3 regions of the Turicibacter sp. H121 genome follow, and region 3 is predicted to be linked to each of the others. Evidence: riboswitches for the same ligand, from Rfam matches in the RefSeq annotation. Region 3 holds a riboswitch; each other region holds the start of a gene.
What was found. Region 3 has a riboswitch for S-adenosylmethionine ahead of metK (methionine adenosyltransferase). Riboswitches for the same ligand answer to the same signal wherever they lie in the genome.
Positions count from the first base shown of each region.

Region 1: linked by a shared signal. The riboswitch ahead of AT726_RS09365 (methionine ABC transporter ATP-binding protein) and the one ahead of metK (methionine adenosyltransferase) in region 3 are both predicted to bind S-adenosylmethionine.
Region 2: linked by a shared signal. The riboswitch ahead of AT726_RS05725 (methionine ABC transporter ATP-binding protein) and the one ahead of metK (methionine adenosyltransferase) in region 3 are both predicted to bind S-adenosylmethionine.

Region 1 covers NZ_CP013476.1:1,948,121-1,959,041, reverse strand. The annotation lists gene aspT (aspartate-alanine antiporter) at 1-305, shown strand, start outside; gene aspD (aspartate 4-decarboxylase) at 343-1,986, shown strand; gene AT726_RS09385 (zinc ribbon domain-containing protein) at 2,186-2,638, opposite strand; gene AT726_RS09380 (M20 family metallopeptidase) at 2,776-3,963, opposite strand; gene AT726_RS09375 (MetQ/NlpA family ABC transporter substrate-binding protein) at 3,984-4,799, opposite strand; gene AT726_RS09370 (methionine ABC transporter permease) at 4,834-5,514, opposite strand; gene AT726_RS09365 (methionine ABC transporter ATP-binding protein) at 5,498-6,541, opposite strand; SAM riboswitch class I at 6,636-6,737, opposite strand; SAM riboswitch class I at 6,822-6,924, opposite strand; gene AT726_RS09360 (DUF6320 domain-containing protein) at 7,030-7,692, opposite strand; gene AT726_RS09355 (hypothetical protein) at 7,676-8,971, opposite strand; gene trxA (thioredoxin) at 9,385-9,708, opposite strand; gene AT726_RS09345 (3'-5' exonuclease) at 9,709-10,921, opposite strand, start outside.
Region 2 covers NZ_CP013476.1:1,174,041-1,184,961, forward strand. The annotation lists gene pflB (formate C-acetyltransferase) at 1-439, opposite strand, end outside; gene AT726_RS05720 (manganese efflux pump MntP) at 820-1,401, opposite strand; SAM riboswitch class I at 1,606-1,706, shown strand; gene AT726_RS05725 (methionine ABC transporter ATP-binding protein) at 1,830-2,843, shown strand; gene AT726_RS05730 (methionine ABC transporter permease) at 2,843-3,511, shown strand; gene AT726_RS05735 (MetQ/NlpA family ABC transporter substrate-binding protein) at 3,619-4,431, shown strand; gene AT726_RS05740 (leucyl aminopeptidase) at 4,596-6,056, shown strand; gene AT726_RS05745 (alanine/glycine:cation symporter family protein) at 6,173-7,474, shown strand; gene AT726_RS05750 (hypothetical protein) at 7,499-8,068, opposite strand; gene AT726_RS05755 (SLC13 family permease) at 8,121-9,395, opposite strand; gene AT726_RS05760 (MATE family efflux transporter) at 9,791-10,921, shown strand, end outside.
Region 3 covers NZ_CP013476.1:1,573,604-1,584,524, reverse strand. The annotation lists gene AT726_RS07645 (ISL3 family transposase) at 1-969, shown strand, start outside; gene AT726_RS07640 (glutamine--tRNA ligase/YqeY domain fusion protein) at 1,101-2,753, opposite strand; gene AT726_RS07635 (B3/B4 domain-containing protein) at 2,857-3,516, opposite strand; gene AT726_RS07630 (hypothetical protein) at 3,587-3,961, opposite strand; gene AT726_RS07625 (glucosaminidase domain-containing protein) at 4,258-6,483, opposite strand; gene AT726_RS07620 (VanZ family protein) at 6,645-7,274, shown strand; gene AT726_RS07615 (diacylglycerol/lipid kinase family protein) at 7,444-8,334, opposite strand; gene metK (methionine adenosyltransferase) at 8,481-9,671, opposite strand; SAM riboswitch class I at 10,142-10,243, opposite strand; gene AT726_RS07605 (DNA recombination protein RmuC) at 10,317-10,921, opposite strand, start outside.

The DNA.
Region 1 (10,921 bases), 370 kb from region 3:
TTAATGCTGGACCTGGTTTTGTTTCTGGATTAAAAACATCTGGAATTAGTTTCTTTTTAGCTGGTGTCATTGTAACTATCATTCCAACATTGGCAGGAATTTTATTAGGGAAATACGTCTTTAAGTTCAAGGCACCCATTACACTTGGTGCTACTGCAGGAGCATTAACAACAACTGCTGCTATCGGAGCTATCTGTGAAAAGGCGAAAAGTAATGCCCCTGTACTTGGATACACTGTCCCATACGCGGTTGGTAACATTTTATTAACCGTTTGGGGTTCTATCGTCATTATCTTCTTCTCCTAATTTAAAAATAGTTTGAACGTTTGAAAGGAAGTTTTATATGACAACACACGAAGAAAATAGACGTAAAAAAATTCAAGATATGATTAAGAAGGTTGAAAGCTTAAGTCCATTCGAATTAAAAGATGAACTGATTAAAATGGCTAAAAAATCAGAGCAAAAAGGCATTCGAATGATGTTAAATGCTGGACGTGGTAACCCAAACTGGACAGCCGCTACTCCTCGTCAAGCATTCTTTACTTTTGGACAATTTGCCGTAGAAGAAACCCAACGAACATGGTCTGATAAAGATTTAGCGGGAATGCCGGAGAAAGCAGGAATTTATAATCGCTTCTTAATGTATACAAAGCATAATTCTAATGCTCCTGGTGTTGAGTTATTAAAAGCTATTATTGAATATGGAATTAAGGAACATGATTTTGATCCTGATAGTTGGGTATTCGAATTAACAGATGCTATTATTGGTGACAATTATCCAGTTCCTGATCGTATGCTAATTCATACTGAAAAAGTAGTTAAGGACTATGTCATTAAAGAGATGGGAGGTGACCCTAAAACAGCAACTCATGATTTATATGCAGTTGAAGGTGGAACTGCTGCTATGTGCTATATCTTTGATTCATTAATCGCCAACCGTATTTTATCACCAGGTGATAAAATTGCTCTGTTTGTTCCAATCTTTACACCTTATGTCGAAATTGCAAACTTACCTCGCTATCATTTCGACATTGTTAAAATCTATGCTTCTGAGGTTAATGAAAATGGACGCCATACGTGGCAATATCCTAAAGAACAGCTAGATAAATTAGCAGATACTAAAATTAAATTAGCCTGCGTCGTTAATCCAAGTAATCCACCCTCAGTGGCAATCAATGAAGAGTCTATGTTCTACTTGAAACATATTGTTGAATCTAAAAATCCAGATTTAATGATTGTTACCGACGATGTTTATGGGACATTCGCAGATAAGTTTCAATCTTTAATGTGTTCAATGCCTTACAATACACTAGGCGTTTATTCTTACTCAAAATACTTTGGTGTAACAGGTTGGCGTCTTGGCGTCATTGCCTTAGCAAAAGATAATGTCTACAATCATTTAATCGAGCAATTACCCGAGGACGCAAAAGATATTTTAAGAGAACGTTATGGTGCTTTAACAACTGATCCAGATCATATTCCATTTATCGACCGTATTGTAGCAGATAGCCGTCAAGTCGCACTTAACCATACGGCCGGATTATCGACCCCACAACAAGTACAGATGGCATTTTTCTCAATCTTTGCTTTACTAGATAAAAATGATACGTATAAAAATCAAACAAAAGAAATTTGTCGTCGTCGTAAACAGTTATTACATACTTACCTTGATGAACTTACCTTAGAAGAAAATCCTTATAGTACGTCATACTATGACGAAATTGATTTACTGGTTTGGGCAAAACTTAAATATGGTGAGGAATTCGTTGAATACCTTAAAGAGGAACGAAATTCATTAGAGTTCTTATTTGAATTAGCTGATCGTTACAGTATTGTCTTATTAAATGGTAGTGGATTTGAAGGACCATCTTGGTCAATTCGTGTTTCATTAGCTAACTTAAAAGATGAAGAATATGCTGAAATCGGTAAAGCTATTAATGAATTATTCGCTAAATATGCAGAAGATTGGAACGCATTTAAATGGTAATCACTATACAGAACTGATATCTAAAGTTACTTTTATAAATCAAAGATTTTCATGATGTAACAACTTATCTCTCTCTATATATAAGTAGCCCTAAAAGAATGATATACCAAGCCTGATTCTGAAAATGTAAAATATATTTCTCTATGTATATAGATAACAATAAGAAAAAGCTGTTGATTTAAACGTCAACAGCTTTTTCTTATAGTAACTTTCCACATTTAATACATGTCGTTGCATGCCCTCCATTTTCCATTCCGCATTCCGGGCAAATGGTCGAAACAATGGTTTCTCGTTCATCATTTAATTTACTTCCACACGTTTGACAAAACGTTGATGAAATCGGCATTTCCGTTTTACACTTCTCACATCGCTTAATCCCTTTTAACTCGTTTAACATCACTTCATATCGATCAATAGTCTGTAAACATCCACCAATTCCTTGGCAAATATCCGTATATACTAACTCCGGATTATTCTTATGCATCTGATAATAAAGTTGTCCCAACTTCATATATAATTTATTTAGTTTCTTCTCTTCCTCAGAAATTTGCGAATTAATTTTTGTCATCTCAGCTAGTTCTTTCGTTTTTTTCATCGCATCTTGTCCTGTTTGAGAAACTTTCTTTCCAAGTCCTTCAAAAAATGAATTCATTTCTTCTCCTCCTATCCCAACAGCTTTGATTAAATTACTTCATTATATTCACTAATCATCACTTTATGTTTTCTTCAGCAAAATAACAATGATAAAAACAAGAAAACACATAGATTGCTCTATGCGTTTGTCTTTGACTATTCAGCTTTTAACAATGCAAACTCATCTTTAATTTCTTTTAATTTTTGAGAATCTAACAGTAACTCTAAACTAATACGTGCTAAAATTTCAGCACTATCTAAAACCGCTTGATCACCTCTTTTAGAAGCCGCCGCCTCTTTGAACTCTTTAGTATGACCAGCAACATGAGGTTCACAAATTTTAAGTGATGGATGAATCGTTGGAACCACTTGACTCACATTTCCTGCATCTGTTGAACCACGTGAAGCATTCGGATCAAGTTCCTCTACTTCTAGTCCAAGGTCAGTCACCACTTTTGTAAATAATTCATTAAACTTTGGATAAACAATTAAATCTTCCACAATATTTTGATAAGTCGTATATTTTAATTCACATCCCGTCGATAAAGCTGCTCCTTCTGCTGCTTTAATCACACGTTCAGTCACTTCTTCGCAAACTTGAATCGTATTAGCACGAATATAGAATCTTGCTTTTGTATATTCAGGAATAATATTTGGAGCATCTCCACCATGTGTAATAATTCCATGAATACGAACATCTGGTGTCACTTGCTGACGAAGTGCGTTCACTGCATTATAGAACAAAATCATCGCATCTAAGGCATTAATTCCTTTTTCAGGACATCCCGCTGCATGAGCTGGTCGTCCAAAGAATTCAAACTCAATTGGATGATTAGCAAGAGAAGGTCCAGTAATAGTCGTCTTGCTACCTGGATGAATCATCATACAAACCTCAACGTCCTTAAATAATCCTTCGCGAACAAATGATCCTTTTGCACTTCCGTTATCTCCCCCTTCTTCAGCAGGCGTTCCAAATACAACGACTTCCCCACCCGTTTCTTCAATCACTTGAGCTAATGCACAACCGGCTGCTACACTACTAGCCCCGATAATATTATGTCCGCATCCATGACCAAGTCCAGCTAAAGCATCATATTCAGCTAAAATCCCAATAATCGGACCTGGTTTAGAGGATGCTTTACGAGCCACAAATCCTGTTTCATGACCTGCCACATTCACAGTAACATCGAATCCGGCTTGGCGTAATGTCTCACTTAATAACTCACAGGCAAAATATTCTTCGTTTGCACTCTCAGGACGTTCATGAATTTGATGACTAATCTGAATAAAATCTTCTCGACGTTTATTTAAATAATCTTGTACTTTAATAATTTTTTGTTCCATGATAATCTCCCCCTATACTCTTATTCAAAAACTGGAATACTTGCCCCTTTATATTCCTCTTCAATTGCTTTTTTCGTTTCCTCTGTTTGATAAACTTCCACTAATCTTTTTAATGTTGGATTATCTTTATCCTCCGTACGAGCCGCAATAATATTATAATAATTTACAACAGACTCACTTTCTGTATTTTCAATATAGATAGAATCATTTAAAGGTGATAAGTTAGCTTGTACGGCAACTCCATTATTAATAACTGCAATTTCTGCATCAGCTAATGAAAGTGGTAATTGTTGTGCGACTAATTCAACAACTTCAAGATTCTTAGGATTTTCAACAATATCCTTTACAGTTGGTGTAATTCCAACTTCATCCGCTAATTTAATTAAACCCGCATCTTGTAATAATAATAAGGCGCGTCCTCCATTTGATGCATCATTTGGAATTAAAACAGTTGAATCATCTGGTAACTCATTTAAGTCAGAAATTTTTGATGAATAGATTCCCATTGGAGCTAAAACCGTATAGCCAATTGATGTTAAATCTAAATTATGATCGTTAATAAATTGTTCGAAAAACGCAATAGTTTGGAAAGAGTTTGCATCAATTTCGCCATCAGCTAATGCTTGATTCGGTAAATTATAATCACTAAATGTTACAAATTGTAAATCAATCCCTTCATCTGCTAAACGTGATTGAACACTTTTCCAAATCTGATTGACTTCTCCATTAATCCCTAATTTGATGACTTTGTCAGTATCTCCTGATTGTCCACCACACGCTACTAATAAAATTCCTAAACAAATCGTTGTTACAATACTTAATAATTTCTTTTTCATTTCTATCTCTCCCTTTGATTTTTTTCTTTGTTCATTAATGACTGAACTTTCGTTCAAGTACTTCCCCAACACTTTGAACGATTGAAACTAAAATGATAATAATAATGACCGTTACTACCATAATATCTCCCTTATAGTACTGATACCCATAACGAATAGCGAAGTCTCCTAAACCTCCACCACCGACATTTCCAGCAATGGCCGAAAATCCAATTAAGCTAACCGTCGTAATCGTTAGTCCATAAATAATTCCACCTAGCCCTTCTCGAAGTAGGACACGATAAATAATTTCAAATGGCGTTGATCCCATTGCCTTTGCAGCTTCAATCACACCAGGATCCACATTTAATAAGGCTGATTCTACTTGTCTAGCAACAAATGGCGCAGTTCCTACCACTAAAGGAACGATTGCCCCTTTTAATCCAATCGATGTTCCGACAATTGCTCGAGTTAATGGCATAATAAATGCTAATAAAATAATAAATGGAATCGAGCGAAAAACATTAATGAACTTCCCCACTATCAGATTAACTGCTTTTTGTTCTAACAAATGTCCCGGTCTTGTCACGACTAAAACAACTCCAATGGGTAAACCAATTAACACAGCAAACAATCCCGAGATGACCACCATCAATAATGTATCCCATAGCGCTTGAATTAACTCTGGAAAATACGCTACGACATTCGGACAAATTTGATTAAGCAACTGATTCATTCTTTAACACCTCCACCTGAATATCTGAGTTTTCTAAATAGTTAATCGCACTAAAGATTTCTTCTTTGTTACCATGGAAGCTAACAATCAAATGACCAATCGGGGTCTTTTGAATAATCTCAATGCTTCCAAATAAAATACTTGCCTCTACATTAAATTGCTTTGATAACTTCGAAATAAAGGCATGTCCTGTTTGCTGACCAACAAATGAGATTTTAACTAGCTTCTCTAAGTGACTCAGTTCTTCTAGTGGTGCTCTTTCTGCTAATAACTCAAAGATTTTCTCATCTTGGAATAATGAGGACACAAAATCTTTTGTAATCTCTGATTGTGGATTTGAAAAGACACTAACAATATTTCCTTGTTCAATAATACGGCCCTTCTCCATGACCGCAACTTTATGACAAATCTCTTTAACCACTTCCATTTGATGCGTAATTAACACAATCGTTAATCCTAACTCTTTATTAATTTCTTTAAGAAGTTTTAAAATCGACTTTGTCGTCTGTGGATCAAGTGCAGATGTTGCCTCGTCGCATAATAGAACTTGAGGGTCATTAGCCAATGCTCGTGCAATGGCCACACGTTGCTTTTGTCCCCCACTTAATTGGGAAGGATACACATCTGCTTTATCCTCTAGACCCACTAAATTCAAAAGACGTAGTACTTTTTCCTTCTTTTCTTCTTTACTAATTTTTTGACCTTTTAACGGATAAGCAACGTTATCAAAAACAGTTCGTGTCTTTAATAAATTGAAGTGCTGAAAAATCATCCCAATTTTGTGACGAGCTAATCTTAATTCTTTGGGCGATAATTGATTTAGCACTTGACGATTAACAATCACTTCCCCTTCAGTTGGAACTTCTAAAAAATTTAAACATCGAATTAAAGTACTCTTGCCTGCACCACTATATCCAATAATCCCAAAAATTTCACCAGCTTCTACTGTCAAATTAACCTCTTTAACCGCTTCAACAATCTTCCCCTTTAGCGAAAAAGTTTTACTCACATTCTTCAGTTCAATCATATTGACTCTCCTTTCTTGCTGTTTCCAAAATAAAAACGGACTCCTTATGCTGATGAAAGAAGTCCGTTCAAATCTAAATAAATTCTCACTCACTCCCTCATCTTTCAGAATAGCTCTGTCGGATTTAGCACCTTTGTACATTGTACTGGTTGCTGAAGCTTCATCGGGCCTGTCCCTCCACTTCTCTCGATAAGGATTATTATTCAATTAAAAAAACTAAGGATTCCTTCTGAGAAATCAGAAGAACACCTTAGTTTAAAATCAGCATACTAACCTGTTCTCCTCATCTTTCAGAATAGCTCTGTCGGATTTAGCACCACTGTACATCTGTACTGGTTGCTGAAGCTTCATCGGGCCTGTCCCTCCACTTCTCTTTATAAGGAATCACGATTCAATTGGAATTATTTAACTTATGGATACTATAACATCTATTTTTCTATTTGTAAATCTTTTCTTACATAATTTGTATTTTTTATGAAAAATATTAATTAATAATGAAATTTTTTCTTCAACTCATGAATCATCTGACGATCCGCAAAGAAGAATAAACCGACACAAGTAATGATCGTATAATAACTTCCAATAATAGCAATTTGACGGAAGATAATGACTTGGAAATAAATCATCGCTAAAATCACAATTCCCATCAATCCAAACATTAATTGATAAATAACTAAATCCGTAAATCGCTTTGGATTAAGAAGAATCATGACAGTAATTATAGTTGTTCCAGCCATTAACCCCAGCGGGAAAATAATCTCTAAAGACCACCCACTATATCCCAAAAAATAATCAATAATGATTGATAAAGCCGATATTCCAATAACCTGTGTTAAAATATTTGGACCAATATTTCTTTTCACACGTGATCCTAAAATAGCACTAATAGTTAAGTAAAGTGTTGCAGCTGTAATAATGAATACCCAATTCCATTGAAAATCTTGAAAAATCCCACTGATAAATGAGAAGGAGATAATCATCATGGCTAAAAAAATAATGGATTTTCGAATAGAAAAACGGCGTTTTTTTGCAAATTGCTCTGGATAATCTCGTTCAATTTCAAATTCAACCGACTCCAGTAATTGCCCACAAAGTGGACAGTTATTCAATTGATTTTGTACTTTCATCTGACATTTAGAACAATATTTCATGATTAAATTCCTCATTACAAGAGATTGTTATATCAATCCCGTATTTTTTTAAAAATCTGAAAAAGTATCTTTGAATATCTGTTTCCTCTAAAGAGGAAGTAAATGTTAAAACAAATTGATCATTACAAGAAATAACACCACAACGAATCGGTTGATGAGGGGTCACAGGAATCATCATTCGCATTTCCTCAACATATGGAGCTAATGATTCAGGTAACACGACACGCCCTAAATTTGATAACGTTGTTGTAACCCCTTTGTCCGCTTCATGGTAAATATGACGCATGACCATGTTCTTAATTCCTAGTGGTACGAAACGAATCATCATGTTTTTTTGAGCACTGACATTATCATTAATTTTTTGATTCACAACTTCTGGCTTTTTACCCTCATTCAATTGGTTTGAAACGTCTTTTAATAAGTCATCAAAGCTTAAGTTAGGACCTGGCGTAACCGTCACATTAACATTTGAAAAAAAATTTCTTAACGTATGTGAACCAAATCGCCCTCTTAAATCAATAGGAACCGTGACAATAATAGGATGAAAATCCTGATTAAATTTATAATTTTGTTCATAGATCGCATAAATCAAAATTGAACATAGCAAGCTGGATACGGTCACTTCATATTGCTTTGCGATACGAACGACCTGTTTAGCAGACATAATCCCATGAATGACCTTTAATTCTTGAGGACGTTTTTTAATACCTGTTATTTTATATGCTACAGTTGTTTTCGGTATGACTTTTGATTGAGCTTCACTTTTTACCTTTAAAAAACTGTCTTCATCCATCGCAGGTAAAGATGAATGATCTCCTCCTATCACAATGGATTCCGTCGCTAATTCTGGATATAAACGTTTGAGATAATGATAAATGATAACCTTTAAAAACTGAGTGGCTCCTGCACCATCTGCCAGCGCATGAAAGACTTCTAAATGAATCATTTTCTCATAATAAGTAATGCTAAATAAATAATTATTATTTGTAAATTTCGTCATTTTAGAACAAGGATATGTATATTCTTTTCGGATACGAGGCTTTTGTAAGTTCATATCAAAGTAATACCAAAAAAATCCATTACGTAAACGTACACTAAAGGAAGGCATCTCAATCAGTGCTGCCATTACCGCCTCTGATAAAAGATCCGCTTGAACAGCTTCTTTCATCTTCACTGATAAACGAAACACATTCGTTGCCTTTGAACTAGAAACAAGAGCATATAACTTCGCCACATTATCTAATTTACTCCAATAAAACGTTTGAAAATTCTCATTCATCCCTCATCTTCCTTACTGTTTCAATATTAACGATAGAACTATACTTCACTTATCATACACTAATAGACACATAGAATCTAGCCGTACCAGTTAAACTTTACTTCTATCATTCTGATTTTTCCTCACCCTAACTTACCTTTTAGTTTAGTAATTTTAATGTTTAATATGTAATTTATGTATTTTTTGTTGCACTATTATACAATACTTTTTAATATTAAATCTCGAAATTATAAAAACTCTTTCTCATATCAGGTTACTCCCCCTAAACCATGACATAAAAAATTTTATGGTAAAGTTTAGGGTCATCTATAGAAAATATCTATATCTAAGTTTTCTTAACTATTAAAAGGCTATGTTCATATAACTTGAATATAGCCTTTTAATTTAAATTTTCTACTGATTAATATCAATGGTTATTGAAGATGATAATCTAACCATCCTTTTAGTTCGTTTAATGGATGAAATCCTTTTGCTGATTCAATCGGTTTTCCATCCTTAAACAACATTAATGTTGGCACCGTCATGACTTGATATTCATGCGCTAAAACAGGAACTTCATCCACATTCACTTTAACAAATTGAACGTCATTTTGATAAGTATCTGATAATTCTTCAAAGATAGGCGCTAACATTTTACATGGCCCACACCATGTGGCATAAAAATCCACTAAAGTTAAGCCTTGTTTTGTTAACTGTGGGAGCTGTGCATTATATTCTACTTCAAAAATTTTATTCATTTAATCACCTATTTGTGTGTATAAGAAATCAATAAACCGACTTCTTTCCTTTTCTTTTTTAGAATAACTATAATCCTTAAGATGACGCGTTAATAAAAGGGTTTGTTTCGCACGGGTCATGGCAACATAAAAAAGACGACATTCCTCTTCTTGGTTTGTACCATTAAAATCAAGCGGGAACATCCCTTGATTTAAAAATGGAATAATCACATGATCAAATTCCAATCCCTTCGATTGATGTACTGTAATCACCGCTAATTTATTTTGGTCTTTCATAACTCGATCCAGTTCACTAGCCGATAACGAAGTTTGGGCTAAAATTCGTGTCCATAACTCCCACATTGGAAGATGAGGACAATCGGTTAAATGTTGCTCCTCAATTTCTCTTAAGCAAGCTAATAGTTCATGATGCTTCATTTGTTCCACTTCATCTTCAACCCATGGGGCTGTCTCCCAGATTTTAAACTCATCAATTAATTTTAATAAAAACTGTGAAGGAAGTTCTTGATTAATCCAAGCATTTATTTGTTCCAACTGATTAACGATAGGAATTAATGATGCCTGATAATAACTCATGACCTTCTTACGCTGTTCATGACATTGCATTAAGCGTTCCATACTTTTAACTAACACATCTTTTGTGGCCAAAATATCATCCATCGCATTATGCGTTGGTTCGTGTTCCACACCAATAAAATCACTCACCGTATCTAGCTTATGGTTTTTGAGATTAGGATATAATCGCCTCACAATATCTAGCGTATCACAATAACCTACGATTGTGTCAAATGATAAACCAACTCGATTCATATGTGAACGAACAATCTTCAAGTCATACTGAACATTATGACCAATTAAAAGAGCACCATCAATAAACTGTAAAAACTCTTGAAAAACATCAGAAGCTGATTGTCCATGCGTTTCTAAAAACTCATCACTAAATCCATGAACTAACGCAGAATCTCCAACCAAATTCGACGGCTTAATAAAACGTTCAAAAGATTGAACAACTATTCCTTCTTTTAGCTCAATAGCAGCGATTTGAATGACTTCATCTTTAGTGACATCAAGCCCAGTTGATTCCACATCAAAAATGATAATTCGTCCTTTTTCATAATGTTGCTTCAATAAGCCGTAAGGTTCCTCATAATCATAAGCTTGTTTTGAAAATAAGTCGACAAGGCGCATATCGTATTGTTTATAACGTTTTAAA
Region 2 (10,921 bases), 400 kb from region 3:
GAGTGTAAGCATCGAATACACCTTGGTTATGTGTTTTACGGTATTCAGTGAAGATATGAGATACTTCTGGATCTACATGGAATCCATAAGATTCAGCAGCTTTTTCAGCCATACGAATTCCACCGAATGGTTGTAATGAACGTTTGAATGGTTTGTCAGTTTGGAAACCAACGATTTTTTCTAAATCTTTATTTAAATATCCTGGTTCATGAGAAGTAATTGTAGATACGATTTTTGTATCTAAGTCTAAAACTCCGCCAGCTTCACGCTCAGCTTTAGTTAACTCCATTACTTGGTCCCATAATTTTGTTGTTGCTTCAGTTGGTCCTGCTAAGAAAGAGTCATCCCCTTCATAAACAGTGATGTTTTGATTGATAAAGTCACGCACATCAATTTTTTCTTGCCATTCTGTACCTTTAAAGCCTTGCCAAGCTTCCATGATAGTTCCTCCTTATAGTTCTCTTAAGAACCTCTCTCTGAAATTTCAAATCTTATTGTTACCATAATTTTACAATAAGATTCTTCCCTTTGTAAAGGGGTTACACTATACGAACATAATATTTAATAACTCCCCTTAAACATTATAACGTATATATCTTTTACAGTTATTATTATATTTCCAACACTGGAAAAAATCAACTTATATACATTAATTTTTTTTAAATATTTTTATTTTTTTCTAATATAAGGGGTTACGCTTACAATCTTATGGATAATTTACCAATATAATATAGAAAATAAAGATAAAATCATAATTTTGATATTAAAAAAAGATATCTCTTTCCTAATAAAATAAAGCGTATCTGCTACTGATTGTAATCAAAAAAATAAGGCGTTAACTCCAAGTAAAATAATCATAACTCCTCCAAAGATGTTTGCTTTATTTCCTATCATATGCCCTAATGTTTTTCCAAAGGTTGATCCTATATAGGAAAATAAAAATGCAATAGTTGCTATGAGAATAGTAGCCAAAATTAATTGCTCGTAAATTAACCCGTAAGTAATTCCGGCTGCTAAAGCATCAATACTTGTCGCTATCCCAAACATCGCAAGTAACTTTAAGGATAAACCCTTTTTTTTATTGAAGCCCATCTCATGAGATTCAATATATTCTTCTTTCGAACTTTCAAAAGCTTCTTTTAACATTCTGACACCTAATATAATTAAAATCACACCAGCGATTAAATGATTATATGTCGTGATTTCTCCACTAACAAACTTTAATGAAACAATTCCAATGACAAATAACAGACCTTGAAAAAAGCCAAAACTAATGGATACTTTAAGACGATCTCTCACTGTATGGGCTAATCCATCCATTCCTAATGTAATAGCGACCGCAAATGCATCCATAGCTAATGCAACTGACATTATCATGATAACTACTAAATATTCTTTCAACGATTCTCACCCCAACTTTAGTTTCCTTGTATCTTTACATCTTATCTAAATCACTACAAATATATGATTAAAATTTTTCTATCTCGTATTATCCTTATATAAGATTTAATAACTTCGCTTCATTTATGGTAAAAAATGATTGACTTTCCACAAATAGGATTTATAATAGTTATTAAGATTTACAATTTTATACAACTTAACAAACTCTTATCACGAGAGGCGGAGGGACAGGCCCAATGATGCCCGGCAACCAATCAGTCATGATACGGTGCCAATTCCTGCAGACATTGTCTGAAAGATAAGGGAAAGTGTGATCTACATATAAATTATGTAATACACCTTTCTGCTTATCGAAGTAGAAAGGTTTTTTTATTTCATAAATAAGAAAATTGTAGCATCTGATTAAGAGAACGAAAGGGGAGAATTTCATGATTGTTCTTGATCAAATAAAAAAAATATTTAATACGAATTCTGGACGTGTCACTGCTGTAGATTCAGTTAACTTGTCTATCCAAAAAGGGGAAATATTCGGAATTATCGGTTACAGTGGGGCTGGAAAAAGTACACTAATTCGAATGTTAAACTTACTGGAACGTCCAACTGAAGGGACAGTTACCATTGATGGGAAAGATTTAACTCAAATCTCCTCTAAAGAGCTTCGATTGGCTCGACAACAAATTGGAATGGTCTTTCAACACTTTAATTTACTCTGGTCACGTACGGTATTTGAAAATATCGCCTTCTCACTTGAGATTGCAGGAGTAAACAAAGACGAAATCAAGCCACGAGTTTTAGAGCTTATTCAATTAGTTGGTTTAAGTGGAAAAGAAGACAATTATCCCTCTCAATTGAGTGGTGGACAAAAACAACGCGTTGGGATTGCACGTGCATTGGCTAACAATCCTAAAGTTCTACTTTGTGATGAAGCCACTTCAGCCCTTGATCCGCAAACAACAGATGAAATTTTAGATTTACTTGTTCAAATTAATAAAAAATATAACTTAACTATTGTTCTAATCACACATGAAATGCGTGTGATTCAAAAAATTTGTCATCATGTGGCGATTATGGAAAGTGGGCGTATCGTTGAACAAGGAGATGTCTTAACGGTTTTCTCTAATCCTCAGCATCCAGTTACTGAACGTTTCGTTAAACAAGTAGCGAGTGAAGATGACTCAATTGAGACGGTCGAACATCTAATTAAAAAGTTCCCTAAAGGAAAAATTGTTCTTCTGAAATATCTAAAAGAAAAAGCAGAACAACCTTTCATCACAAACGTTATTCGTAACTACCAAGTGGACATTAATATTATTCAAGGAAAGGTCGTACAAACTCAAGAGGGTGGCTACGGTTCTCTTTATGTTCAACTTACGGGTCTAGAAATCATTCCAGCTCTTAATTATTTAAAAGAAGTTGGGGTAGAAGTTGAGGTGATTTCATAATGTTTTTATTATTACTACCAAATGTCAAATGGGATAAAATGTTCTCGGCAACGCTTGAAACATTATATATGACTGCTATCGCAGGTATCTTCGTCTTTATTTTAGGATTAATTATCGGGTTAGTCTTATTTTTAACAGCACCGAATCAACTCTTAGAAAATAAATGGATTAATCGTGTTTTATCAGCATTTGTTAACATTTTTCGTTCAATTCCATTTGTCATTTTAATCATTCTTTTGTTAAACTTTACAAAATTCTTAGTTGGGACGGTCCTTGGGCCGAATGCAGCCCTACCAGCTTTAATTATAGGAGCCGCTCCTTTCTATGGGCGTCTTGTTGAAATCGCGCTTCGCGAAATTGATAAAGGTGTCATAGAAGCTTCCATTGCAATGGGAGCTTCACTTTGGACGATTATTCGAAAAGTCCTCATTCCTGAAAGCTTACCTGCTTTAGTTTCAGGAATTACGGTTACAACGATCTCACTTGTTGGATATACAGCAATGGCTGGTGTTATCGGTGCAGGTGGTCTTGGAAATCTAGCTTACTTAGATGGATTCCAACGTCATCGATTTGACGTTGTTTTTGTAGCAACCGTCATTATTTTAGTAATTGTCTTTGTGATTCAGTTTATCGGAGATATGATCACTAAACAAATTGACAAACGTTAATAAAAACTATTTATTCAGTTAAATCCTTAATCAGTTGATTAAGATTTATATATCACTCGTTGGGGAAAACGAGCAAAGAATATGAAAATTTAAGGAGGAAGTTAAAAATGAAAAAATTATCATTAGGTTTATTAAGTTTAGTGGCAGCTATTTCTTTAGTTGGATGTGGAAATAGTGGTGAAGAGAAAACAACATTAAAAGTTGGAGCAACAGCTGTTCCTCATGCAGAGATTTTAGAACAAGCCAAACCATTACTTAAGGAAAAAGGAATTGAATTAGATGTTGTCACATTCCAAGACTATGTCTTACCCAATACAACTTTAGATGAAGGAGAATTAGATGCGAACTACTTCCAGCACATCTCTTACTTAGAGGGATTTAATGAAGAGCATGGAACACATCTAGTTAATGCAGGTGGAATTCACATCGAGCCAATCGGTATTTACTCTAAAAATTATAAATCTTTAGATGAATTACCTGAAGGCGCTACAATTATCATGAGTAATTCAGTTGCTGATCATGGACGTATGTTATCCTTATTACAAACAGAAGGATTAATTACTTTAGATTCTAATGTAGATGCTAGTGTTGCTACAGTAGAAGATATTATTGAAAATCCTAAAAACTTAACATTCAAAACCGATATTGATCCAGGTATGTTAGTTACTGTTTATGAACAAAATGAAGGAGATGCGGTTTTAATTAACACAAACTATGCATTAGACGGTGGATTAAATCCAATGACTGATTCTATTGCTATGGAAGGATCTGAATCTCCTTATGTAAATATCATCGCTGTTAATAGCGGAGATGAAAACCGTGATGATATTAAAACATTAGTTGAAGTTTTACGTTCTAAAGAAATCCAAGATTTCATTGTTGAAACATATGCAGGAGCGGTTGTTCCTGTTTCTGAATAATTCATTTAAAAGCACTCAAGTAAATCGAGTGCTTTTTCATATCCTACGTTTAAAAAGTATGAAATAATAAATGCTATAAAAGAGCCATAATATAAATTGATAGATTATACCATAAATACAGGTAATTTATGGTATAATATTGAAACAAAGAAAGGGTGAGAACGATGATTGAATTCAAATCGAGTTTAAAGATTAAAAATGAAAAAACAAATTTAGTAGTTGGCGTTTTCTCAGATATCTCTCATGACATTATTACTCAATTAGATAAAGCATTAAATAAACGTTTATCAGTTTCATTAGAAGAGGGATTAATTCCAACTAACTTTAAAGATATCACGCCAATTTATCCATTAGGGCAAATTGAAAGTAAAAAAGTTTATATTGTGGGATTAGGCAAATCAACAGATTTTACGGTTGAAAAATGTCGTAAAGTTTTAGGAAAAGTCGCAAAAGCAGCAAAAGAGGATGTAACCATCTTATTAGAAACATTCGATTGTAAAGCTGTCTCAATTAATGAATTAGCGACAGTTTGTGCTGAAGCTATCACTTTATCAACATATAAAATGGAAACTTATAAGACTGAAGAGAAAGCTACAACACCTGTTAATTTCTTCATCCATTGCGATTCACAAATTACAGATGATTTAAATCGTGGAGTGATTTACGGAGAGGCAACAAACAGTGCTCGTCAATTATTAAATGAGCCAGGTAATAAATTAACGGCAACAGATTTAGCGAGTCATATCGCTCAATTCGCTAATGAACATGAATTAGAAATTCGCATCGTTGAAAAAGATGAAATGGAACAACTAGGAATGGGTGGAATCCTTGGTGTTAACCGCGGATCCGTCCAACCTCCAAAAATGATTGTCGTGAAATATCAAGGAACACCACGCTTTGAAAATATCACTGCCTTAGTTGGTAAAGGTTTAACGTTCGATACAGGTGGATATTGTCTAAAACCACGTTCTGGGATGGAAGCAATGAAAGGTGATATGGGGGGAGCCGCTTCTGCATTCGGTGCTTTCCAAGTTGCGGTACGCTTAAACTTACCAGTCAACTTATTACTTGTTATTCCATCAACAGATAACATGATTAGCGGAGATGCAATCAAACCTGGTGATATCCTAACAACAATGAGTGGGAAAACTGTCGAAGTAACAAACACAGATGCTGAGGGACGTTTAATCTTAGCAGATGGTATCACATTTGCTAAACACTTAGGTGCAAGCAAAATCATTGATTTAGCTACTTTAACAGGAGCAATTATTGCAGCATTAGGTGCTGATACAACAGGAGCCTTTACTAATAACCAAGCCTTCTTAGATGAATTTCAGAAAGCTGCTGATTTAACAAATGAATATATGTGGCAAATGCCTTTATTCCCTCGTGATCAAAAAGCTCTTCGTAATAGTGATGTAGCTGATTTAAACAATGCTCCAATCGGAAAACCTGGAGCGATTATGGCTGCAGCCTTCTTAAAAGAATTCGTTGAAGATACACCATGGATTCACTTAGATATTGCTGGAACTGCTGATTCAAAAACAGCTTATGATTTAGGTCCAAAAGGTGGAACTGGAGTTATGGTTCGTACAATCGCAAAATACTTAGAATTACAAGGATAATGCCTAATCTAAAGAGATATCGTCTAACGATATCTCTTTTTTTGTTTTTAATCATAATCCTCCACTTCTTAAAATACATTAGATATTAATTATGAAACATTGATGGAGGATTAAATATGTCAGAACTAGTCAAAGATTTGGAACATATTATCTGGTCATACTTAGCAATTCCAATATTGTTATTTGTTAGTTTAATATTTACGTTCTATTTTCAAGGCGTTCAATTTAGATTTAAAAAAATGATTCAGTGCTTAACTAAAAAATCATCTAATAGTAGTGTGTCCTCCTTTCAGTCATTTACAATGGCATTAGCTGCGCGAGTAGGCGTTGGTTCATTAGCTGGAGTTGCTCTTGGAATTTACATCGGAGGACCTGGAAGTGTATTTTGGATGTGGATAAGCGCCTTAATTACAGCAGCCGCTTCATTCGTTGAAAGTACACTTGCACAACTGTATAAAAAAAGAGATGGGGATATTTATATTGGAGGGCCTGCTTACTACATTGAATATGGAATGCATCAAAAAGGATTTGCAGTTATTTATGCTTTTATTATCGTCTTAACCTATACATTTGGCTTCAGTGCAATTCAAGCCAATACTATTGCAACGTCATTTAGGGATGTATTATCTATTCCTCCACTATTAACTGGAGTTGGATTAGCATTGATCACTTCAATGATTATTTTTGGTGGGGCTTCAACAATTGCTAAAATGACATCAAAGATTGTTCCAATTATGGCTCTATTCTATATAGGAATTGGTCTTTTTGTTATGATTACTCACTTTGATTATATTCCAACTTTTTTTATGACTATTTTCCAAGATGCTTTTCAGCCATCTCCCTTAATTGGAGGAACCGTGATGTATACCATCATCATTGGAATTAAACGTGGTGTTTTTTCTAATGAAGCTGGAATGGGATCGGGTGCTCATGCAGCCGCGGTAACTAATAGCGATAATCCTACTGATCAAGGCTATATTCAATCTTTTGGAGTTTATGTTACAACACTATTTATTTGTACGATTACTGCTTTTTTAATTATGGTGACTAATGCCGTGGAAGTTGGCACGACTCACAGTAATGGAATCGAGTTAACTCAGTATGCTTTAACAGAACTATTTGGCCCAATTGGTGGAGTTATTTTAGCGATTTCTATTTTCTTCTTCGCTTTTAGTACCATTTTAACTGGATATTTTTATGGTGAATGTAATGTAAAATATTTATGTAAGAATGAAAAGATTCTTTATCCTGTCAGAGTAATTGTGTTAATTGTGATTTTGATTTCATCCATCGGCTCAGCCTCATTGATTTGGTCACTTGTCGACTTAGGAGTTGCATTAACTGCCACAATTAATGTTATGGCCCTTTGTTATTTGGCTAAAGAGGTTAAAGTTATTATGAATAAGAAAAGGTCGTAAAGTTAAACTTTACGACCCTTTCTGTTATTTTACTGGAGTTTCTAAAAATTGAATTAATGAGCATGGCTCACCATCATCAAATAAACGTTCTGAATCATCTACTGTTTTACGGATTTCATCCTTAATTTCATCTAGCTTTTGTAAAATTGTATCTGTATGGAATGTTTCTACGTTATAGTATAAAAATAAATCTTCAAACGCTTTAGCTGTTCGATTTAACTCTTGATTAATTTTAATAAACGAAGTGATATTTTTACTCTTAGCTGCATTTTGGAAATGTTCTAAATCAAGGCGAATCATTTCAATTACATCATCTTCATTTTCGTATTCTTTTAAGGGAAGTGGATACGGTTTAAGACGTTCTAAGAAATAACGATTTGATCGATTGATATTATAGACATAAGATAATTTAAATTCTCCAATATGAAATCTCACATAACAACATTTTGCACTTAATTGGAGAACTTCTCCCCCCATTTGTCTTAGTTTCATTTCATGTTGTTCAGCTTCCATTTCTAAATAACTAGCTTGAGTTAAAACGCCTGAAGTTGTATAAGATCGAGTAGGTCTATAAGTTCGCGAGTATTTTGGCATAATTCATTCTCCTTTAAAAGAAGTAATAGTATTTATAGGATATTTATTCTAATTAGACATAAAAGATCAGAATATAGACTGTGGAAATGGCAACAGCAATTATCATGATTGGGAACCCAATTTTCAAAAAGTCACCGAATGATAGTTTATATCCTTTTTTGTGCAACATCCCACTAACAATAACATTAGATGAAGCACCAACGATACTACCATTTCCACCTAAACATGCACCTAAAGCTAATGACCACCATAAAGCCGTTGTATCCATTCCTGTCATTTGTCCGATATTTAAAATTAACGGAATCATAGTTGCGACGAATGGGATATTATCTAAGAAAGCCGAAGCAATGGCCGCTACCCATAAGATTAATAGTGACGTAATCATCACACTTCCACCTGTTAGGCTAATTAATCCACTTGCTAATACTTCAAGGACACCTACTGTTTCAAGTGCTCCAACCATAACGAATAATCCCATAAAGAAGAAGATGGTTGGCCACTCTACTTCCTCTAACACTTCTTCTACGTCAACTTTACTAATTAATAAAAGAATACCAGCACCTAATGAGGCAATAGTCGCTGATTCAATTCCGATTGCATGGTGTGTAGCAAATCCAGCAATTGTTAACAATAAGATAATTCCACTTTTTTTGAGTAGGGTTGAATCAGTAATTGCCTTAGACACATCAAACTGTTCAATTTTCTTCTTATTATCTTCACTAATGTGTAATTGTTTATGGAATATAAGTTTTAAAATCAATAACACAACAGTGAAAATAACAAGCACAATCGGTCCTAAATTAAATAAAACATCCGTAAAAGATAATCCTGTTGCCCCACTAATCATAATGATGGTTGGATCCCCGATTGATGTCGCAAGCCCACCAATATTTGCACTAAAGACTTCGGTTAATAAAAACGGTATTGCATTTAAACCTAATGTTTCTGTTATAACAAAGGTCACTGGAGCAATTAATAAAATGGTTGTAACATTATCGAGTAAAGCAGATGAAACAGCAGTAATAATAGCGAAATAAACCATAATTCGCCAAGGACTTCCCTTTGATAACTTAGCTGTTTTAATTGCAACGTATTGGAAAATTCCTGTACGCTTTAAAATGTTAACAATAATCATCATTCCAATTAATAAACCAACGGTATTAAAATCAATAAATTCTAAAGCTTGTTCTTGATTAAAGATATGAAAAACTACCATTAGAACTGCTGCAATTAATGCAATCACAGTTCGATTAAATTTTTCAGAAATAATAATTCCATAAGCAATCAGAAATATGATAATTGCAGGAAGAAAATGTGGATTTTCCAAGATGTTCACTCCTTTATGAAAATTTTGCAGAATTCATTATAGGATAATTGATTAGTAATTAATACACGTAATTTATGTAATAATTAGGGATAAAATAGATAATTTTAGTTTATTATTGGATTATTTTCATAATTTATGGAACAAAATCAAATTTATAAACCGTTTTATCACCTACTTATACTAATTATTAATATTTACTTTTTTTGAATATTTAGTCCTATGAGACGATGACTTATTTTAATTTTAAAATACACCCACATTTTTTTAATACCCGTAGAATTAGACATACTAAAACAGAATGATTTAAGTAATGGAGTGAAACATTAATGAAAGCAAATTGTAGTAGTGAATTCTTGGGAACTGAAAAAATTAGCAAACTCCTTTTGTCTTTTTCTATGCCCGCTTTTATCGCCATGCTTGCTAGTGGGATTTATAATATAGTCGATACTATCTTTGTAGCGAAAGGAATCGGAACTTTAGCTATAGGTGGGATTGGGATTGTTTTTCCCATTCAAACGTTATATGCTGCATTTGCTCAAATGATCTCCATTGGAGCAGCTTCAGCAATTTCAAGAAGTTTAGGTGAACAAAATAATAATCGTGCTAATCAGGTAATGACTAATGCCTATATTTTGACAACCATTATCTCAATCTTATTAATGATTACTAGCTTCTTTTTTATTAATCAAATCTTATATATCTTTGGATCAAATGAAGAATTAATTCCTTATGCACGTGATTATTTGCTCATTTCAATCTGGGCTATTCCTTTTAATGCTCTTGCTTTACTTTCTAGCGCTGTCTTTCGTTCCGAAGGAAATATTAAAATTTCAATGATCACAGTGTTAATTGGATCATTATTCAATATAGCACTCGATCTTTTATTCATTTTTGTTTTAAACTGGGGAATTAAAGGTGCAGCTTTAGCTACTGTCCTTGCACAAGCCTTAGCGACTGCTTTCTCTTTATTCTTTATTCTTAGTCATCGCAGTATTGTTAAGTTTGAGCGAAAATACTTCATCCCAAATTTAAAAGTTTCCACTTCAATTATTAGTGTGGGGTTTTCGGCCTTTGCACGAAATGGAGCAAGCTCACTCTTTGCTCTCATCACGAACGCAACCTTAAGAAGTTATGGAGGAACTGTTTCGCTAACAGCCTTTGGAACAGTTAATCGAATCATCTCCTTTTTCTTTTTACCAATCATGGGAATCAATCAAGGATTACAACCGATCGCTAGTTATAACTACGGAGCCAAACAACCGGATCGAATTAAACAAGTCGTTAAACTCGCACTTATATATACGACGATCATCGGGGCTATTGGATCAATCGTCGGAATTTTATTTCCAAGTACGGTGATTAACTTATTTACAAAAGATAAAAGTTTAATTTCCGAGGCAACTTTTGTTTTACGATTACAACTTCTTTTCTTTTGGACCATCGGACTACAAATGGTAGCCTCAACCTTTTATCAATCATTAGGAAAACCAATCCCTTCACTATTTCTTTCAATCCTTAGACAATTC
Region 3 (10,921 bases):
TACCTTTCTAATCCCCTTAAACAAGCCATTTTCCTAGAGGCTAGCCATAAAAAATCCGAGTCAGATATTGCCCGTGAACTCAACGTATCCCATTCAACGGTCAATCGGATCATTCATACATCGTACGAGGAACAATCCCTTCATTTTAACTCTCTTCCAAAGGTGCTTTGTTTTGATGAGTTTAAGTCGGTCAAATCAGCGGAAGGGGCTATGTCATTCATTTTTTGTGATGCTTCTAATGGGAAGTTAATTGATATCGTTGAAGACCGTCGTCTAAGCACTTTAAAACCTTATTTCATGCGATTTTCTAAGGAGGCCCGTGAAGGTGTAACTCACGTTGTTATTGATATGTATGCTCCGTATATGACACTCATTAAAGAGGTGTTTCCCAACGCTAAAATTGTTTTAGATAAGTTCCACGTCGTTCAACTTTTATCTCGTGCCCTCAATAAAACTCGTATTCGCTTCATGAACCAAAACAAAGAATTCTACAATAAATTCAAACATTATTGGCGCCTTTTATTAAAAGCCCAAGAGGATATCCATTCTACCCACTACTTCTATTCTAACTGTTTCAAAAAGCAGATTTCTCAACAAGAAATCATCGACTTTTTACTCGCTTTAGATCCGGAATTAAAAGCCACTTATGACTTCTATCAAACCATCAAACAGGCCATCAAACTTCGCAACTTTGATGCTTTTCATCATGCCATTCAAAACCCCTCTGACTTACTTTCACCTGAAATGAAAACAGCTTTAAAAACATTAACTAACTACCAAGATTATATCAAAAATACGATTGAAACATCTTATACCAATGGAGTGCTTGAAGGGATTAATAACAAGATTAAAGTGATTAAACGCATGGCCTTTGGATACCGTAGTTTCTATCATTTCAAAGCTAGAATTTTGATTATCCATAAGTACACCTTTGAACAAAAAAATAAAAGGAATCAAACTGCTCAATGAGCAGCTTAATCCCTCACGATTACAGGTATAATATTTCTTCACCCACACCAGTTGACAAAGAGCCTAAAAAACTCGCAGATTAATATAACACATTAATCTACGAGTTTTAGTTATATACGCAGTTATATCAATTAGATACGGAAGCTTGATTTTAATGAAACAATACGATTGAATGATAACTTCCCATCTTTTGTACGCTTTGGATCAACATTAAAGTATCCGTGACGGAAGAATTGGAATTTGTCGTGTGCTTGAACATCTTTCATATTTTCTTCTACGAATCCTTGAACAACTTCTTCAGAGTTTTTATTGATACGCTCTAAGAATGGTAATCCTTCAGTTTCTTCATTTTCAATTAATAATGGTTCATATAAATGGAAATCAGCTGGAATATTATGTGTTGCATCTACCCAGTGAATTGTTCCTTTTACTTTACGCCCTGTAAATCCAGATCCCGATTTCGTTTCTGGATCATATGTTGCATGAATTTCAACGATATTTCCTTCTTCATCTTTAATGACATCAGTACATTTAATGAAGTAAGCATGTTTTAAACGAACTTCGTTTCCAGGGAATAAGCGGAAGTATTTTGGAACTGGATTTTCCATGAAATCTTCTTGCTCAATATAGATTTCACGAGAGAATGGGATTTGACGAGTTCCCATTTCTGGCACTTCTGGATTGATTTCAGCATCTAAATATTCAACTTGTCCTTCTGGATAGTTAGTAATAACTACTTTTAATGGACGTAAAACAGCCATTGTACGAGGAGCTTTTAATTTTAAATCTTCACGAATGAAGTGTTCTAACATTTGTGGATCAACTGTACTTACAGCTTTTGATAATCCAACTTCTTGGATAAAGTTTGTAATTGCTTCTGGTGTATAACCACGACGGCGTAATCCCGCTACCGTTGGCATACGTGGGTCATCCCATCCATCAACAACACCTTCATCCACTAATTGTTTTAAATAACGTTTCGACATGACTGTATTCTTCATGTTTAAGCGAGCGAATTCAATTTGGCGAGGTTTTGCTTCTGTTTCACAGTTTTCAATTACCCAATCATATAGTGGACGGTGATCTTCGTACTCTAATGAACATAATGAGTGAGTAATTCCTTCAAATGCATCTTCTAATGGATGAGCATAGTCGTACATTGGATAGATACACCATTTATCACCTGTATTATGGTGAGTTGTATGTAAAATACGATATAATGCAGGGTCACGTAAGTTCATATTAGGAGAAGCCATATCGATTTTAGCACGTAATACTTTTTCTCCATCTTTGTAAACACCTTTACGCATGTTTTCGAATAACTCTAAGTTTTCTTCAACAGAGCGATTACGATAAGGTGATTCAACACCAGGTTGAGTTAAGGTCCCGCGGTTTTCACGCATTTCCTCAGGTGTTTGATCATCAACATATGCCTTACCTTTTTTGATTAATTCAACAGCATGCTCATACATTTTCTCGAATGTATCAGATGCGAATAATAATTCGTTATATTCAACACCTAACCATTTAATATCATTGATAATCCCTTGAACAAATTCTTCATCTTCCTTAACGGGATTCGTATCGTCAAAGCGAAGGTTCATTTTTCCACCGAACTCTTTAGCTAATAAATAGTTTGTTAAAATGGCTTTCGCGTGACCAATATGTAAATAACCATTTGGTTCTGGAGGGAAGCGTGTAATAATTTCTTTGTGCTTACCACTCTCTAAGTCTTCTTTCATAATCGTCTTAATGAAGTTTGAATTTTCATTGACCATTTCCATAAAAAACACCTCGCTAAAATTCAAAACTAATGCAAATATTGCGCCTTTAATATATAAAAATCTATTTTTAGATTATATCACAAGTCTAGAATACATAGTAACATTATTCCACTATTTCCAGTGAAAAATTCGTCATTTGACCAAATCTTGAGAATAAGTCTTTAGCTAATTCCACATCCTGTAATAAACCATCCGTCCCATTAAATGATGTAATGAATAATAAAATAGTTTTCGTCTCTTCTGTAATACGAGTTCGAGGTGTATCGGATGTCGGTGTTCCAAATGGACCTACTTCGTCACAATACACTGGGATATTTTCAATATTAATATTTCCACGACCAATTCCTTCATAAGGTTCATCCTGGCCAATACGAATCAAAATATCTCCTTGAATCTTATCTTCATCTAATACAGCGACACTACGTTGCGTTCGAGCTGATAAAACATTTCCAATATCCACAGCATTATTAACAAAGTAAAGCCCATTACCTTTAATTAAACGACGAAGTAAAGCTTCTGTTGATAGACGATAACGTGACGGATCCTTCCCTAATGCTTTATATCCGGCACGAGCTGCCGCAATACGTGGTTGTTTTAACAGCGTCTCTAGCGTTAATTGTTCCATCATCTCTTTTTCTAGCTGTTCCATCTCTTGTTTTAATGACTCCTGTGTTGGTGTCACTTCTGTATCAAAAGACATGATGGCTAAACAGTAACCAGGAACTTTCTCCTTTAATTGTTTATCAAGTGTAATCTTCTTCATAAAAAACCTCCGATAATGTAACTTTAATTACCATTATACAATTTAAAAAAGATAGTTTAAAACTATCTTTTTATTCTTTTTTAAAAGATTCAGCTTCTCGATCCTGTTCTTCCTTCTTCAACTGTGCGTAAGCAATAGCCAATTCTTTTAATTTATTTTCTCTCTCTTTATCAATACAGTATTGATGAACATAAATCATCATGCCAAAAGAAATGATAATTAGAACGCTTAAGTTCACGACATCTACTAATAAATAATTCATTCGCTCAAAATAATATTGATTCGAAGATAAAACATAATAAACAATCAAACATAGTCCATACCACTTCAGCCAAGAAAATAGATGCTCTGGTGAAATCTGAGTGATACGTAGTTGATTAATAAAAAATAATAAGAGAATGGATATCGATAGCAATAAGAATAAATTAACAACCACTTTGATCACCTCAGACAACTAACAGTTACTAATAGCATTGACCATTTTTTGAGTTTTTATTCTTTCACTATAAAGTGTTCTAAATCTTCTATCGGTAAAGCTTTTGAATGGTAAAGATATAGCCTATCCTCATAAAACTCGACGTTTATTAGAGCTTAAAGTCAGTGTATAAAATATTAAAATTAACCAAGATTATCCCCATCAAACTAATCCTATTTTCTTTATTCCTGTCTAATTCCTTCGACCCAAAATGTTCATTTCATTATAACAGATCGTTTGTAAGGCTTATACAAAACCTGCTTCTACTATTTAATCTTTAAACGAATTTGATCGATCCGCTCTCCATCATCACTTAAAATCGAAATCACAACCTCTCCTTCAGCAATTCCTTGAACCGTACCACCTTGTGTAACTGTTGCCACCCCTTCATCACTACTTAACCACAAAACATTCTGATGACTTGCATCTAATGGTAAAAGTTCATAATCTAATGTAACGAATTCACCTACCTTCAATGACCTCACTTCTGTTTTAATCTGTAGCTTTTCAACTGGAATCACGACTCTAACATCAAAACCAATCTCACTATTTTTGGATGATACAATTCGAGTAATTCCCGATGAATTACCAATAAGCTTATCTTGTTTAATGACTGCTATCGACTCATCCGTGCTTTCAAATTCGAGTGTGGATAATTCTAATTGAAATCCCCCTAATAATTGAGTCAACTCTACTTCTTCTCCTACGGAAAGAGCGACATACGTCATCACCTCGTTCGGACGATTAGATGTCTCTTCATTTAATAACATAAAATCATCTCTTGAAACATAAGCCTCACTCGTCTCAAAATTATACGTTATATCAGACTCGATTACTTCTTGTTCTGAAATTGGCATATCACTTTGAATTTTGAGCTGATCCTCCATTTGAGCTAACACTAAAACAGGATAGTTACGAATGCCCGTACTTTGTTGTTGATTTGAAGTTAAATAAGCAAGATTCCCTTCTGAATCCAAATGAACAGGAATCACTTGATTATTCTGTTTAATCGCAAGTTGATAATAATTATAATCCTTACCACCTAATGCTTTATCCATACGATAGTAATGCCCCGCAATTTTTTCACCCCAGTAAGGGTCAGAGGCATATTTAACATTCATCCCACTTCCTTTATTCCCAACGTGTGGACCATAGTATCTAAAATCCGAAACAGCATCAGTATATCCCCAAGACACATAGCGTTCTGCATGATAGAATACACCGTTACGGATACTCGTAAACTGTGTGGCATTCCCATATGGATTTTGATCCGTCGCATTCATCCCAAACGTATTATTCTTCTCAATCGCAATCTTACTTCGACCATAACCACTTTCATGTAAAGCCATTGAAAACTCTAATCCCCCATTAATCCCAAATAATTCTTGGGCTTCTAAAAAGCTTTCTCCCTCATCTACTAACTGACTCTCACCTTCAGTTGGTGGATAAGTAACAGCCTTTTGTGTATAACCTAACTGATTTAAATAAGTATTCAACTCATCATACGTATAATTTGTTTTTGAACGATACGGGAGGTATTGAAAATAATTATAGAAGGGTTCACTACTATTTATTGCTCCTACCCCATCAACTGAAATCGATTGCCAATCATCATAAAAATAAATCCCATCATAACTATAATAACTTTTTCCTTCTTCCATCCACTGCGGTGCTTTACCGATAATCAAAGGTGTCTTTGCTAAAGCATCTCGAACATCTTGTGCTAAATAATGAATGAGATCTTCACCTTCTTTGGTATAGTACGAAATATTTTGAACTTGATTACTCGGAATAATACTGACCCATGTTTCAGTACTTGCCGAAGCATCATACACCGCATGACGATCAACCCAACCATCATAACCTGACATATAAATTTTAAATGCATCTTCTGTTTCATCAACTAATAATGCCTCATCAATATAACAGGCATTAATATACGTATCTAGTGTTTCAGAATTCGTTAAATTATGATTAGCTCCACAAGTCGTCGTTTTAAATTGAACAATAGTTGGGTCCATCGAAATCACAATCATGCCATCATTCAAAACGACTAAAACTCCATCATCAAACGTCAAGCCTTGAACCTTAGACTTTAATTCCTTTGCTTCTTCAAACGTTTGTAAACAAGCAACATGTTCATAACTTCCATCAGACTTTGACATCACTACTTCATAATAATAAGGATCACAATAGGCACTAACAATCTTTGTACGTGTAGTTTCTGTTGTATTACTCATATTTGTATTAATACTGTAGTAATAATACGGGTTAAATAAATCAGACAAAGATTGAATCGAAAATAACTGATCAACGACTTGTATATAATTAACTAATCCACTGGGATTATAAGATCGAAGTTTTTCAAAAGTACTCTCTACCGTGGAAAAATCCTGATAATCACCTGAACCTAAATCATCATCTGCTAATATCTTTATTTGTGCCGATAATAAGCACAACAAACACACTACTAATATACATAATCTCTTCATCCTTCTAGCTCCTATATAAAAAATTACATGAAACTCATTAAAAATCTGATTTCTTAGTATGTCTCCTAAAATAAGATTCATACTTCGTTATACAAAAAAGCTCTAGCAATCAAAAGGAAAATATTGTATAATACTTAAAATCTTAATGATGGAGGTGTGATATGAAACGAGAACATTTAAAGAAAGGATTATTTCTCTTGATTGGACTGATGACAATCTATTGTTTTATGAAGTTAATCTATAGCCTATCCGCTCAAACCGGTCGAGAGTCTGGCTCCCTCTCAAATAGTTTATATTTATTCCTCAGTCAATTTGAATTCTTAAATAACTTTTTACATCAATGGGATCAATTTGTTATTAAAGTACTTTATAAATTAAACTTAGAAGAACTTTATCCTTTTATCTTCTCTACCTATAGTAATTGGAGCTTTATCATTCGTAAATGGGCACATTTTGGGATTTATATGATACTTGGGATACTTTCAATGGGGGTCTTTACTTACGCCTTTAACTTCTATAAAGCCTTCTTAATTACATTTTATTGTGGATCACTCTTTGCCTTTACTGATGAAATCCATCAACTCTTTGTCGAGGGAAGAACAGGACAGATTAGTGATTTTGAAATTGATGTTTTAGGCCTAGTGACCGGCATGACCTTCTGTCTTTTTATCTTTGTGATTGTAAATTTGATCCAATTTATTAATAAACATCTCAGTAACAATAACTCAAAACAGCAATATTCTAAAGAGAAACCAATTATTGAACGAACCCCCTTTACATTAGACGATTAACAAACCAAACTAATAATATTAACCCTTCTAATGATATAAAAATACCCCCATAATAGAATTTAAAGTGATTCTTTATCAGAGATAGAATCACTTTTTTCATCTACTATAGAGGTGCTATCCATTTCATTTAACACCAGCTGTTCTTTCTAATTATAAGAATAGCTGATGTCTACATTTTTAAAGATAGAATTTGTACTCGTCGTTGTAAACTTCTAATATTAACACTTTTTAAAATCCCACCATCTTCACCATCTAATGTCCACTTAACATCTTGCTCACTCTCAACAGTCATACGATCCGTCTTAAATGTCACCACATATTCTGGATCATATTGAGTATTTAAAAAGTCATTTAAGATTCGATGAATATCAATCAGATTTTTTGGAGCACGAATTAACGTCACTTCAAATAAACCATCACTTAGATCAGCCTGATTTCCAAATGCATTTTTTATACCTGCGACAGAATCTGAGTTAGAAATCATTCCAAAAATATAATCCCCTTCAATCACACCATCACGGTGAGTAATCTTACACTTATACGATTGAATGGTAGGTAACTTTAATAATCCCTCAATTAAGTAAGCTAATCCGCCTAACATATTTTTTCGTGGTTGTGGAGTCTCATAAGCCACATCGGTAAAGGCTCCAAACGCAGCAACATAAGTAAAATATCGACTACCAAACTGTCCAATATCAATTGGCATCTGTTTCCCTTGAATACATAAATCTAACGCTTTAGGGATATTTTTAGGAATTCCAAGTGTAGTAGCAAAATCATTGGTCGTTCCAGTTGGAATGTACGCAATTGGTGTATTCGCATTTGCTTGGATTAACCCTGTGATGACTTCATTTAAGGTTCCATCGCCTCCACTTGCAACGACTAAATCATAATTTCTAGCCTCTTTCATTTTCTCCACTGCATCATATTTAGCTTTAGTGGGATACACGACCACCTCATATCCAGCTAAGCTCAATTGGCTAATAATCAGTAATAAATAGTCCTTTATTATCCCACGTCCTGAAGTTGGATTAATAATAAGTAATAACTTCTTACGCACAGAGGCACTTCCTTTCAAAAATTTAAACTTTAATTTTACATTATATTATATCACCTATTGTCAAAAAAATGTCGTTTATGATTGTAGAGATTCTAAGTACACAAATAAAAGCCTGATTCAAAAATTAGAACCAGGCTTTTATTTTATTAAAATTGTGATTTTAAAGCTTCAACTTTATCTAAACGTTCCCATGGTAAATCAACATCTGTACGTCCAAAGTGTCCGTAAGCAGCTGTTTGTTTATAAATCGGCTTACGTAAATCTAACATTTGGATGATTCCTGCTGGACGTAAGTCGAAGTTTTGACGAATAACTTCTACAATCTTGGCATTTGATACTTTTCCTGTTCCAAATGTATCAACCATGATTGATGTTGGCTGAGCAACACCGATGGCATATGATAATTGAATTTCAATTTTATCAGCATATCCCGCTGCAACTAAGTTTTTAGCAACATAACGAGCTGCATAAGCTGCTGAACGGTCTACTTTAGTTGCATCTTTTCCAGAGAATGCTCCACCACCATGACGTGCATATCCTCCGTATGTATCAACGATAATTTTACGTCCTGTTAATCCAGCATCTCCGTGTGGTCCACCAATGACAAAGCGTCCTGTTGGATTAACTAAGTAGCGAGTATTTTCTGTTACTAAGTTTTGTGGTAACACTGCATCAAAGACATGTTTTTTAATATCTGCTTCGATTTGTTCGTGACTTACTTCTGGTGAATGTTGTGTTGAAAGTAAAACAGTATCGATTGCAACTGGTTTTCCTGCCTCATCATATTCAACTGTTACCTGTGTTTTACCATCTGGACGTAAGTAATCTAAGGTTCCATTTTTACGAACTTCAGTTAAACGACGAGATAATTTATGTGCTAATGAGATTGGTAAAGGCATATATTCTTCAGTTTCATTTGTGGCAAAACCAAACATTAATCCTTGATCCCCTGCACCAATTGCTTCAATTTGCTCATCAGTCATAATTCCTGTACGAGCTTCTAATGCTTGATCAACCCCCATTGCAATATCTACAGATTGTTCATCAATAGCTGTTAACACAGCACAAGTATCTGCATCAAACCCATATTTCGCACGGTTATATCCAATTTCACGAATTGTTTCACGAACAACCTTTTGGATATCAACATATGAAGAAGTAGTAATTTCTCCAAATACTAAGACTAATCCTGTTGTCACAGACGTTTCACAAGCAACGCGTGCCATAGGATCTTTTGCTAAGATAGCATCTAAAATTGAATCTGAGATTTGATCTGCAATCTTATCTGGATGCCCTTCTGTTACAGATTCTGATGTAAATAATCGACGTTCTGACATACTAATGTCCTCCTTCTAATTACACTAAGAAATACTCTATATTATTAAGTTCCTGACGAGAGATAATAGCTCGGGCCGGTTAATATTTAAAAATCATTAACAAAATCAATCATTCATACCTATAATGGACAATTTAAGAAAAATAATCCACCTTTTCTAAGTAATTCTTTTTTCTTTAACAAACTAGTACATATAATCTATCGCTGGCCGCTCAGATCATGAGCATACTAGCGGATAACATGGAAAGAACAACTTATAGTTTCACCTACGGTGTACAGTTTATCTAACTTTTACTCTGTTTAAAGAGATAAGCTTACATATAGCTCATCTAATGCGGTAAAACCACAAAGGCTGGTCGGATTCACTACTGCTCATCACTCCTTAGCACTTGAGTGGATAACCCCGAAGTTGTCCCTTTAGGCTAACAAAAAAAGTCCGCTATAAGCGGACTTGAATGACTGATTCAAACCCTCTTATTGCTCGAGTTAAACTCGCTTGGGTCGGCACCTTCCTATTCAAGGAGGTTGCCGCGACTTCATAGGCCCCTATGCCTCCATCGCTCTTAATAAGAGTATATTATTATATTTATTTTTAATTTCATTATTAATTATAAGAACAAACTCGTAACTTGTCAATTATTAACGGTTATTCTTTAAAATCTAATTCAACATTTGAAATCGAATCAAAGCGAGTTCCAATTTTTTCAGTCGTAATATGAATCTCTTTGACATCTTTTGAAACTGTATCAATGTGTTTACTTAATTTATCCCAACGTTCCTTATATCGCTTAAATTCATCTCCTAATTTATTTAACTCTTGTTGAATGACTAAAGCATGACGATCGCGTTCAAGATTATTTATAATGACTTGAATCGTTGTTAAAGTCGACATTAAAGTTGTTGGAGAAACTAACCAAACTCGTCTTTGTTGAGCATATTCAATTAAATCAATATGGTAAGCATTAATCTCTGCAAAAATGGCCTCTGCTGGCAAAAATAAAATCGCCTGATCCGATGTTTCCTCCGGTGTAATATACTTCATGGCAATATCATCAATATGCTTTTTCACATCTTGTTTAAACTGCTTGGTGGCAATTTTACGTTCTACATCAGGTAAGTTACGATCCATCATTCGCTGATAGTTTTCCAATGGGAATTTCGAATCAATCGGTAAATTTCCTAATGGGGCTGGTGCAAATAAAATCGCATCAACCATTGTTCCATTTGAAACCTTATATTGAGTCTGATACA